2 regions of the Mesorhizobium sp. WSM4841 genome follow, and region 2 is predicted to be linked to the other one. Evidence: predicted binding sites of a transcription regulator. Region 2 holds the regulator's gene; the other holds the start of a gene.
What was found. The regulator LexA, encoded in region 2, represses DNA repair genes until DNA is damaged. The targets are predictions, from matches to a motif close to TGTTCNNNNTGTGTTCNG.

Region 1 (5,851 bases), on a different contig from region 2:
CACGCTGGCCGGGAAGAATTTCAGCGCCGAGGCACCGAGCCGGATGGCCTGGAAGGCCTCGGTCGGCGTGAACACGCCGGGCATCGTCACCATGCCGTAATGCATAGCTCGGCCCATGACCTCGGCATCAATGTTGGGGCTGACCAGCAGCCGTCCGCCGGCGTTGTGCAATCCGTTGACATCGGCCGCGGTCAGTACAGTCCCGGCGCCGACCAGTGCCGTCGCCGGCAGCGCCTCAACAATCCTCGCGATGGAGGAAAACGGGTCCGGCGAATTGAGCGGCACTTCGATCGCTTCGATGCCGGCCTCGAAGATCGCCCGGCCTATGGCCACCGCCTCGTCCGGCTTGAGGCCGCGCAGGATGGCGACAAGCCCGCGCTCGAGCTTCGGAAACGGTGCGGTCTCGGTCATGCGGCAACTCCGCTTCCAGCAATCATGCCATTTTTGCGCGCCGCCTCGATCAGGCCGGCACGCACCGCCTCGTCGGCATCGACGGCTCTCACCGCAAGTCCGGCAAGACCGAGCGCCGCAGTATAGAGCGTGCCGAGCGCGCCGGAAGCGACCAGCACGACCGACCCGCCTTTGGCATAACGGCGGCTGGCCGACGCGATCTCGCCGCCGATCAGCAGGCCGGATAGGCAAGCAGCGGCATCGCCGGGCTTCAGGTCCTGCAGCAGGCCGGCAGCGCGGATCGAGAACAGCCTCGACATGACATCGCCGCCCTCGGCCAGCGCTTGCTCGCACCAGCGCCGGAAAAACGGATTGCCTGATGCAACCGGCTGTGGCTGCTCGCCCAGCGAATGGCGCAGGATCGAATGCGCCGCCAGCACCGAAAACAGCTCGCCGGTCGGCCATGTCCCGAAACCGGTAACGGCGCCGTCCTCGACCAGCACCCATTTCGAATGGGTGCCGGGCATGCAGACGAGATGGCGGCCTTTTGCCGGCAAACCGGCGCCGGCAAGCTGCGTTTCCTCGCCGCGCATGACGTCAGGCGCGTCGGCCTGGCGCTGGGCCAGGCCCGGCACGATGCGGATGTCGCGGCGCTGGCCGGGGACGCGCGCAGCGCCGGCAAGGATGGCACCGATCGGCGCCGGCACGGTGACATAGGGCGCCTCCAGCCAGCCCTGGCGCGATCCGGCCATGCCGCAGACGATGACGGGCATCGCTTCCGGCGCGCCCATCGCCGCCAGATGTCCTTCGAGGACGGTCGAAAACCCGGCGGCTTGCGCGGTGATCAGCCCGTCGTCGCCGCGGCGCTCGGCAAGCACGTTTCCGGCCTCATCGACCAGCCAGACCCTGAGACGGGTCGTGCCCCAGTCGACGGCGGCGACAGAAGGCACGCTGCTCGCTGAGTTCACAGGAAGCCCCCATCGACGATCAGCATCTGCGCGGTCAGCATGCGCGAAGCATCCGACGCCAGGAACAGCACCGTGCCGACAATGTCTTCCGGCTGCATCACTTGCTTGATGCATTGCTTGGCAATATGGGCGGCGAGCGCCTGTTCGCTAACCCAGAGCTCCTTCTGCCGCTCAGTGATCACCCAGCCGGGTGCGATCGCATTGACGCGAATGCCGTCGGCGCCGAGCTTGCCGGCAAGCCCCTTGGTCAGGCCGACGATGCCGGCCTTGGCCGCGGTATAGGCCGGCATATCGGGGTGGTTGATCAGAAACGATGTCGACGTGAAGTTGATGATCGAGCCGCCGCCGGCGCGCTTCATGCCCGGCGCCACCGCCTGTGCGGAGAAGAAATGCGGACGCAGATTAACCGCTTGGTTGTTGTCCCAGAACTCCACGGTGACATCTTCCACCGCGTGGCGATCGTCAACTGCTGCATTGTTGACCAGCACGGTGACGTCGCCATGGGCTTCGGCCGCCTTGGCGGCTGAAGCCCGCAGCGCCTCGATGTCGCGTATGTCCGTCTTGAGATAAAAGGGCCGCCGGCCGAGATCCTTCTCGATGCGATCGGCCAGCGCCAGGCTCGGGCCGTCGGCGATGTCGATGAAGGCGACCTTTGCTCCCTGGTGGGCAAAGCCCTCCGTCAGCGCCGCACCGATGCCGGAACCGCCGCCGGTAATCAGCACCGAAGCACCTTCAAGGTCGGCAAAGCGCGCCGATGGCATCATCTTTTTCTCCCTGCGCATGGCCCGAAAATCAGTTTCGATTTTCGGAAAGGATCATGCGCAAAATCAAAGTGCTACAGCGTCCTTTGAGCGTCCAAAAGGACGCGCGGCGCTGTAGGCTCAGTCGGCGCGCATCCTACCCAGCCCGGTCGGGGGAGCAAGGGAGAAAAACCGATTCCCGAGGCTTATGTCAGACAAAAAGTCGATCACGCCCCACTATGCGTCCTCGCAGCGCGGCCAACCCACGAAGGCATCGAGCGCACGCACAGCCTCGCTTTGCCTGCAACTGACCGACAGACGCCCGCTTGCAGCAGGCAATCCTCAAAATGTCGCGATTGGCAGATGACCGGCGAGGTTGTACAGGCAAGCAAGCAGCCCATACGATCCGCCGGAGATCCGCCATGCCTTTGAAAATCGCCGTCCAGATGGACCACATCTCCACCGTCTCGATTGCCGGCGACACGTCTTTCGCGCTGTCGCTGGAAGCGCAGCGGCGCGGCCATCAGCTCTTCCATTATACGCCCGATCGACTGTTGCTGCGCGGCGGCAAGGTGTTTGCCCGCATCGAGGCAATGCAGGTCCGCGATGAGAACGGCAATCACTATTCGCTCGGCGAAGAAGTCCGCACCGACCTGTCGGAGATGGACGTCATCCTGCTCAGGCAGGATCCGCCGTTCGACATGAACTACATCACCTCCACGCATATCCTCGAGCGTATCCATCCCAAGACGCTGGTGGTCAACGACCCGGCCTGGGTGCGCAACAGCCCGGAAAAGATCTTCGTCACCGAATTCCCCGACCTGATGCCGGAAACGCTGATCACCAAGGACCCGCTGGAGGTCGCCGCCTTCCGCAAGGAGTTCGGCGACATCATCGTCAAGCCGCTCTACGGCAATGGCGGCGCCGGCATCTTCCACCTGCACGAGGCCGACCGCAACCTTGCCTCGCTGCTCGAGATGTTCGGGCAGTTGTTCCGCGAGCCCTACATCGTGCAGCGCTATCTCAAGGAGGTGCGCGCCGGCGATAAGCGCATCATCCTGATCGACGGTGAGCCGGTCGGCGCCATCAACCGGGTGCCGGCCGAGACTGATTCACGTTCCAACATGCATGTCGGCGGCCGTGCCGAAAAAACCGAATTGACGGAGCGCGAACGCGAGATCTGCGCCCGCATCGGCCCGTCGCTGAAAGAGCGCGGCTTTATCCTCGTCGGCATCGACGTGATCGGCGACTACATGACCGAGATCAACGTGACGTCGCCGACCGGCGTGCGCGAGGTGCAGCGTTTTGGTGGCGCCGATATTGCGAGCCTGTTCTGGGATGCGGTCGAGGACAAACGCAAGTAAGCGCACGCTTTGCGGAACAGTGTTTTTCCGACCCGTTAGCGCCGCGACGCCATCAGATTGTAGCGTCCAGTTGTTCCCGTAATGTTCTTGCCTTCGTGTGAAATCTGTGGTTGTTTCTGGTAAACGCCGTTCGCGGCATGATCGCATGGGCTTCGGGCGAGCCCATGTCCGGGGACAAAAAATGGTGGCAAGGGTTCGCACGGTCGCTTTCCAAGGCATTGAGGCCGTGCCGGTCGACGTGCAGGTGATGATCGCGCCGGGCAAGGTCAACATGCACATCGTCGGCCTCGGCGACAAGGCGGTGGCCGAAAGCCGCGAGCGGGTTCAGGCAGCGCTGCATGCGTCGGGCCTGTCGATGCCGTCCAAGAAGGTCACGGTTAACCTGGCGCCGGCTGACCTGCCCAAGGAAGGCAGCCATTACGATTTGCCGATCGCGCTCGGTCTGATGGCGGCATTGGGCGCCATTCCAGGCGACATGCTGTCCGGCTATGTCGTGCTTGGCGAGCTGTCGCTCGACGGCACCATCGCCGCGGTGGCCGGCGCGCTGCCGGCGGCGATCGGCGCCAATGCCGAAGGCAAGGGCCTGATCTGTCCTTTCGCCTGCGGCCCGGAAGCGGCGTGGGCCGGCAAGGATTTCGACATCCTGGCGCCACGCAGCCTGATCGCCATCGCCAATCATTTTCGCGGCACGCAGGTGCTGTCGCGGCCGGAAGCCGGCATCCATACCTCGGCGCGCGACCTGCCGGATCTCGCCGACATCAAGGGCCAGGAGACCGCCAAGCGAGCACTGGAAGTGGCGGCAGCCGGCGGCCACAATCTGCTGATGGTCGGACCGCCGGGATCGGGAAAATCGATGCTGGCGCAGCGGCTGCCGTCGATCCTGCCGCCGCTGGCGCCGAGGGAATTGCTCGAAGTCTCGATGATCGCATCAGTGGCAGGCGAACTCGGCGAGGGAAAACTGACCGACCGGCGGCCGTTCCGAGCGCCGCACCATTCGGCCTCGATGGCGGCGATGGTCGGCGGCGGCCTGCGCGTGCGGCCGGGCGAGGCCTCGCTTGCCCATCACGGCGTGCTGTTCCTCGACGAGTTTCCCGAATTCTCGCCGCAGGCGCTCGATGCGCTGCGCCAGCCGCTGGAGACCGGCGATTGCATGATCGCCCGCGCCAACCATCGCGTCACCTATCCGGCGCGCATCCAGCTGGTCGCGGCGATGAATCCGTGCCGCTGCGGCATGGCCGGCGAGCCGGGCTATCGCTGCCTGCGCGGCGACCGTTGCCGCACCGACTACCAGGCGCGCATTTCCGGCCCGCTGCTCGACCGCATCGATCTCCGGATCGAGGTGCCGGCGGTCTCGGCCAGCGATCTGATCCGGCCGGACCGGGCGGAGAAAAGTGCCGCGGTGGCATTGCGCGTGGCACGCGCCCGGACGATCCAGCGCGAGCGTTTCGAACGGCTCGGCGCGACCTCCGCCACCACCAACGCGCATTGCTCGCCCTCGGTCATTGAGGAGATCGCGATGCCGGATGCATCAGGCCTGTCGCTGCTCAGGGACGCCAGCGAAAAACTCGGCTTTTCCGCACGGGCCTATCATCGGGTGCTAAAAGTGGCGCGGACGCTGGCCGATCTCGAGGCGAGCGAGACGGTCGGCCGCATCCATCTGGCCGAGGCGATTTCCTACCGCATGAGCTCGGAGCGGATGGCGCAGGCGGCGTGACGTTTCCCTCCCCTTGAGGGGTGGGGGACGCCGAGCCTACCTCACCCGCCTCCTTAAAGGTTGAACCTTCGGGTCAGGCCGATGCACGTGCCTTCAGCTCCAGCCGCCGCGCGTGCAGTACTGGTTCGGTGTAGCCGTTGGGCTGGGTGCGGCCTTTGAAAACCAAGTCGCAGGCAGCGAGGAAGGCGATCGATTTGTCGAAGTCCGGCGCCATCGGCTGGTAGAGCGGATCGCCTGCGTTCTGGCGGTCGACGACGCCAGCCATGCGCTTCATCGTCTCCATCACCTGGTCCGAGGTGCAGACGCCATGATGCAGCCAGTTGGCGATGTGCTGCGAGGAGATGCGCAGCGTGGCGCGGTCCTCCATCAGGCCGATGTCATTGATGTCAGGCACTTTCGAGCAGCCGACGCCCTGGTCGATCCAGCGCACGACATAGCCCAGAATGCCCTGCGCGTTGTTGTCGAGCTCCTTCTGGATGTCTGCCTGAGACCAGTTCGGCCGCACCGCTACCGGCACCGACAATATGTCGTCGAGCTTTGCCTTGGGCCGGCTTTTCAGCGCCGCCTGCACGGCCTGAACGTCGACCTTGTGGTAGTGGGTGGCGTGCAGCGTTGCCGCCGTCGGCGACGGCACCCAGGCGGTGTTGGCGCCGGCCTTGGGATGGGCGATCTTCT
Region 2 (5,851 bases):
AGGTGAGGCCGAGCCAGGAGAGTCCGTCGAGGATGGCGGCGGTTGCCGCATCGGTCGAACGCTCACGATCGGTGTCCTCGATGCGCAGCAGCATCGTGCCGCCGGTGTGTTTCGCATACAGCCAGTTGAACAGCGCCGTGCGCGCGCCGCCAATATGCAGGAAGCCGGTGGGCGAGGGGGCGAAACGGGTGACGACCTTGTCGGACATGGAACTCTCAGGCAAGCGCAGGAAGCGGATGTGATTGCGCGGACTTTCGCGCGTCGCGCGTTCATGTAGCATAGGAGGTCAAGGGCGCAAGGGGCAGACCCGATGGCTGGACCAGGCCGCGGCGCGGACAAGAGCGAGGGCACGACCACAAGCGTCAGCGAACGATCGCTGTTTGCCGACGTTCCCCACGCCGAGCCGCTACCCGTTTCGCTGCCTGCGTCGCACCCGGGCATTCAGCCCCTTTCGCCGGACCGCGCCGCGCCAACACCGGCTCCAACACCCGGGCCTGTCATTCGTTTCCGCCGACAGCTTAGCCATCTTTCACCATCCGGTATCCGCAACAGCGTGGCCTCGGCAGCCGGCCTGGAACTAGACCGCGGCGTCGCCTTTCTGCTGGTGCCGGTTTTTCTGGCATGCGGGGTGATCGTCTATTTTTCGCTTGCCGTCGAACCGGACTTTCCGCAGCCTATTGCCGTCGTGGTCCTCACGGCATTGTGTGCGGCAGTGACACGCTCATGGCGCAAAACGCATCTGTGCTTCATGGCAGCGTTGCTGTGCGCACTCGGGCTACTCGCCGCCAAGGTTGAAACCTGGCGCGTGGGAACGCAGATGCTCGGCTCGGAAATCCAGACCCAGCTCACCGGCCGTGTCGTTAGGCTCGATCAGATGGCGAACGGCCGGATCAGGCTGACCATCGACGTGATGTCGACCGCCCGGCCGACACTGCGTTATGCGCCGGAACGTGTCAGGGTTTCGGCACGCAAAATTCCCGCTGAGATGACCGCAGGCTCGGTGGCAACCGGCTATGTGAGGCTTCTGCCTCCGACTGGCCCGGTTAGGCCGGACAGTTATGACTTCTCCTTCGACAGCTATTTCGCCGGTATCGGTGCCAGTGGCTTTTTCCTCGGCAATCCGAAGATCGTCGTTTCCGAAGATGCACCGTTCGCCGCGCGCATTTCTTCCTCGATCGAAAAGGCGCGTGAAACCATCGCCGACCATATCAGGGACAGCATCGGTGGCGCCGAGGGGGAGATTGCCGCCGCGCTGATCGTCGGCGTGCGTGCCGGCATTCCCGAAGAGATAAACGAATCGATGCGGCGCACCGGCATCTACCACATCATCTCGATTTCCGGCCTGCACATGGCGCTTGTCGCCGGCACCATCATGGGATTGCTGCGCGGCGCCTTTGCGCTGGTTCCCGATTTTTCGTCGCGCCGGCCGGTCAAAAAATATGCGGCTGCTGCCGCACTCGTTTCCATCGCTGCCTATCTGATTTTTTCCGGTATCGTGGTCGCGGCTGAACGCAGCTTTATCATGCTGGCGGTAATGCTTGTCGCCGTGCTGTTCGACCGGGCGGCACTCACCATGCGCAATCTGGCGATTTCGGCCATCGCCGTCATCGTCGTGTCGCCGCACGAGGTGGTCGGCCCAAGCTTCCAGATGTCCTTCGCCGCGACCGCTGCTCTCGTGGGCGCCTATGCCGGCTGGTCCGACTATCGTGCCGACAAGGCCACCGCGCCGCCACAGCGACGGTCAACGATCGCTTTCGTCACGCGAAAACTTGCCGCTGGGACAGGTACCATCGCAATGACCTCCATCATTGCCGGCAGCGCCACCGCACTCTTCGCCATCTGGCACTTCCAGCGCGTCTCGCCGCTCAGCCTGTTCGCCAATCTGGCCGTCATGCCGATCGTCACGGTCGTGATGTTCCTGGCCGTCGTCAGCGCCTTGGCAATGCCGTTCGGCTTCGACGGCCCTTTCCTATACATGATGGGCAAGGGGCTGACGGCCATGATTGCAATATCGGGATGGATCTCCGAGCGGTCGCCGGTCGATGCCGTCGGGCTGATCTCGTTGCAGTCGGTTCTGCTGGTGACGGCCGCCCTGGTCATCGCCACGATGGCAACGACATGGTTGCGGCTTGCGGCACTTCCCTTTGCGCTCGCCGGCCTGCTGACGATTTCCGAGACGCGCACCCCCGACGTGCTGATTTCGGAAGATGCGCATCTGGTGGCGCTGCCGATCGGCGGCGGCGAACTTGCCGTCAACCGGGTGCACTCGAACGAATTCACCACCGACAACTGGAAACATGCGCTGGTTTCAGCGACCATTGTCGAGCCGGAGACATTCGAAAAAGGAGACGTGCGGTTCGACATCGTCGACCCGGCCGACCTGCCGCCGGGAGCGCCCTTCTACTGCACTGCCGGCCTGTGCCTCGCCCGGCACCAGTCCGGCGCGATCATCGCGCTCGCCGACGACCGCAAAACCGCACGGCCAGCCTGTGCCTTTGCGGATTTGATCGTCATCGATGATGCCACAGCCTATTATAATCCCTGCCGCAATCCGCTGGTTCTCGTCGTCACCAAACGGCAGCTCGCTCGCATGGGCAGTGCCGCCGTCTTTTTCGATCCGCTATCTGCGACGACGCGCGCAGAAATCCGTTTTGCCGTCAGACAGCCCTATAGGCCTTGGCATGAGCAGCGGAGATTTTCGCGCGAGGCGAGGGGCCTGCCGCCATACCGCAGGGCCGAGAAACCCAAAAAGCCTGCCGTTCAGTAACGCCGGATCAGTCCGACGAGCTTGCCTTGCACCTTGACCCTGTCCGGCCCGAAGATGCGCGTCTCATAGGCCGGATTGGCGGCTTCCAGTGCGATCGAGGCACCTTTGCGGCGGAACCGCTTCAGCGTCGCTTCCTCGTCGTCGACCAAGGCGACGATGATCTCGCCAGGCTGGGCGGTGTCGGCGTTGCGGATGATGACCGTGTCGCCGTCGAAAATGCCGGCCTCGATCATCGAGTCACCCTTGACCTCCAGCGCGTAGTGCGTGCCGCCGGTGATCATGTCCGGTGGTACCGAAATCGAATGCGTCTGGTGCTGGATGGCGTCGATCGGCACACCGGCAGCGATGCGGCCCATCACCGGTATGGAGATGGTGGCAACGACGTCGTCGTCATTGCCGGCTGCGGGCATGCGCGAAGGCGCCGGCTTGATCTGTCGTCCGAGGCTGCCCTGCCCAAGGCTGCCCTGAATGACGCTTGGCGAGAATTTGCGCGCCGCATTGAGGCCGGGCGCGATCGAATCGGGCAGGCGCAGCACCTCCAGCGCGCGGGCGCGGTTGGGCAGGCGGCGAATGAAACCGCGCTCCTCCAGTGCAGTGATCAGCCGATGGATCCCCGACTTCGAGGCGAGGTCGAGCGCTTCCTTCATCTCGTCGAACGAGGGCGGAATGCCGCTTTCCTTCAGCCGCTCGTGGATGAACATCAGCAGTTCATGTTGTTTGCGTGTCAGCATCGCGACCCCCAACAGAATCAGAAAAACAAACCCAGAACAAACACTATCTGTTCCAGTTGTGTTCCGCAACCGTTTAAAATTTAATGAATGTGTTGACGTTTTGTTCAGCGTAGCATCAGCACGCTGCACGCGGCGCCCGTCGCGGCTGGGGGAGCGAACGGCTCGCGCACGATCAGCCCGTTGGCGTCGGCCAGCATTTTGAGCATCGAGGAATCCTGGATGCCGAACGGGGTCGCCAGCAGCGTGCCGGCTTCTTCGCTAACCACGGCGCGTACATAGTCCTGCCTGAGATCGTTGGCCGGCATGGCGGCGCCGAGCCGCGCCTGACGCATGTCCTGCCGGAAGGCGCGGCCGCCGAGCCGCGCAAGCAGCGGCGTCAGAAAGAGCTGCGTGCAGACCAGGCTCGCCACCGGATTGCCAGGCAGGCCGATGCAGCGGATGTCACCCAGCCGCCCGAACATCAGCGGCTTGCCGGGCCGCATGGCGATTTTCCAGAAATCGAGCGTCATGCCTTCACCGGTCAGCACGTCATGGACCAGGTCATGGTCGCCGACCGAGGCGCCGCCCAGCGTGACGATGACGTCGGCGCCTGCGTCGACCGCTTGTTTCACCAGCGTGGCGATCGCCTCCTTGCGGTCGGGGGCGATGCCGAGATCGAGCGCGCTGGCGCCGACCGAGCGGGCCGCGGCGGCGACGCCATAGGCATTGGACGAGATGATCTGGTCGGGGCCAAGGTCGCTGCCCGGCGGCAGCAATTCGTCGCCGGTGGCGATGATGGCGACCAACGGCCGTTTCACCACGCTGACCTGCGGGTGGTTGGCCGACGCCGCCAGCGACAATGCCGCCGGATCAAGCGGGCGGCCTTTCTCCAGCAGGACGTCGCCCTTCGAGAAATCGAGCCCGAGGCGGCGGATGTTGCGGCCTTCAACCGTCGACGCGGTCACTTCGATGCTGCCGCCGCCGAGGTCGCGGACATTCTCCTGGATGACGATGGTGTCCGCGCCTGCAGGAAGCGGCGCGCCGGTGAAGATGCGCACGGCCTGCGCCGGGCCGACTGTTCCGGCAAAGCCGCGTCCGGCCGGCGCCATGCCGATCACCGAAAGTCTTGCGGGCACGGATGCGACATCCTCGGCCCGCACGGCATAGCCGTCCATGGCGGACGCGTTGAACGGCGGCTGGGTGCGGAGCGCCAGGAGCGGCTCCGCCAGCACGCGGTCGGCGGCGTCCATCAGGGCGACGCTTTCAGCCTGCAAGGGCGCAGCATCCTCAAGCAGGCGCTCGAGCGCCTCGGCGACCGGAAGCAGTGCCATTATTAGCCTGCCCCCTTGGCATCCGCCTTGTAGTCGCCGGATTTGCCGCCGGTCTTTTCCGCCAGCCTGATGCCCGAGATCACCATGGCGCGGTCGACCGCCTTGGCCATGTCATAGATGGTCAGGCAGGCGACCGAGACGGCGGTCAGCGCTTCCATCTCGACGCCGGTCTTACCGGTGACGCGGGCCAGCGCCGTGACCTTCAGGCCTGGCAGCGTCGCGTCCGGTTCGATGTCAATGGATACCTTGGTCAACAGCAGCGGATGGCAGAGCGGGATCAGCTCATGCGTCCTCTTGGCCGCCATGATGCCGGCGATGCGCGCCGTGCCCAGCACGTCGCCCTTCTTGGCATCGCCGTCGAGAATCATCTTCAGCGTTTCGGGCCGCATCGAGACAAGACCTTCGGCGATTGCCGTGCGCGTCGTCTCCGCCTTGTCGCCGACATCGACCATATTGGCTTCGCCTTTCGCGCCAAGATGGGTGAGGGCGGCCGTCATCGTCAGGTCACCTTAGCGCGACGTGCGTCCGTCTGGACGCGCAAAGCACGCTCTAACACTTTGAATCTATGCATCGTGCTCTCCGAAAATCGATTCCGATTTTCGGGCCGATGCAATGGCGGGCGCATTGCCCGTCAAAAGCAGGCGCGTCGCAGTGGCCACGTCCTGTTGCCGCATCAGGCTCTCGCCGACGAGGAACGTACCGATGTCGCTCCGTTGCAGCCTGCGGCAGTCTTCGTGCGAGAAAATACCGCTCTCGCTGACCAGCAGGCGGTCTGCCGGCATCATCGTCGCGAGCCGCTCCGAGGTCTCGATGCTGGTTTCGAACGTCCGGAGATTGCGGTTGTTGATGCCGATCAGCCGCGATGACAGTTTCAGCGCGCGTTCCGTCTCAGCCTCGTCATGCACTTCGACCAGCGCGTCCATGCCGAGTTCGAACGCCGTCGTTTCGAGTTCCCTGGCCACGGCGTCATCGACGCTCGCCATGATGATCAGGATGGCGTCAGCGCCCCACGCACGGGCTTCGAATACCTGATAAGGCTCGAA

Region 1: the regulator LexA is predicted to act here: its motif matches at 3,534-3,551, upstream of AC0L14_RS05705 (YifB family Mg chelatase-like AAA ATPase).

What each region holds. Positions count from the first base shown of each region.
Region 1 is NZ_JBVVQC010000004.1:19,192-25,042, reverse strand. Features, by position in the region: gene AC0L14_RS05725 (2-dehydro-3-deoxy-6-phosphogalactonate aldolase) at 1-411, opposite strand, end outside; gene AC0L14_RS05720 (2-dehydro-3-deoxygalactonokinase) at 408-1,358, opposite strand; gene AC0L14_RS05715 (SDR family NAD(P)-dependent oxidoreductase) at 1,355-2,122, opposite strand; gene gshB (glutathione synthase) at 2,521-3,462, shown strand; gene AC0L14_RS05705 (YifB family Mg chelatase-like AAA ATPase) at 3,644-5,176, shown strand; gene AC0L14_RS05700 (malate synthase G) at 5,250-5,851, opposite strand, start outside.
Region 2 is NZ_JBVVQC010000005.1:135,813-141,663, reverse strand. Features, by position in the region: gene gltX (glutamate--tRNA ligase) at 1-208, opposite strand, end outside; gene AC0L14_RS08040 (ComEC/Rec2 family competence protein) at 311-2,767, shown strand; gene lexA (transcriptional repressor LexA) at 2,761-3,498, opposite strand; gene AC0L14_RS08030 (molybdopterin molybdotransferase MoeA) at 3,603-4,808, opposite strand; gene moaC (cyclic pyranopterin monophosphate synthase MoaC) at 4,811-5,305, opposite strand; gene trpC (indole-3-glycerol phosphate synthase TrpC) at 5,372-5,851, opposite strand, start outside.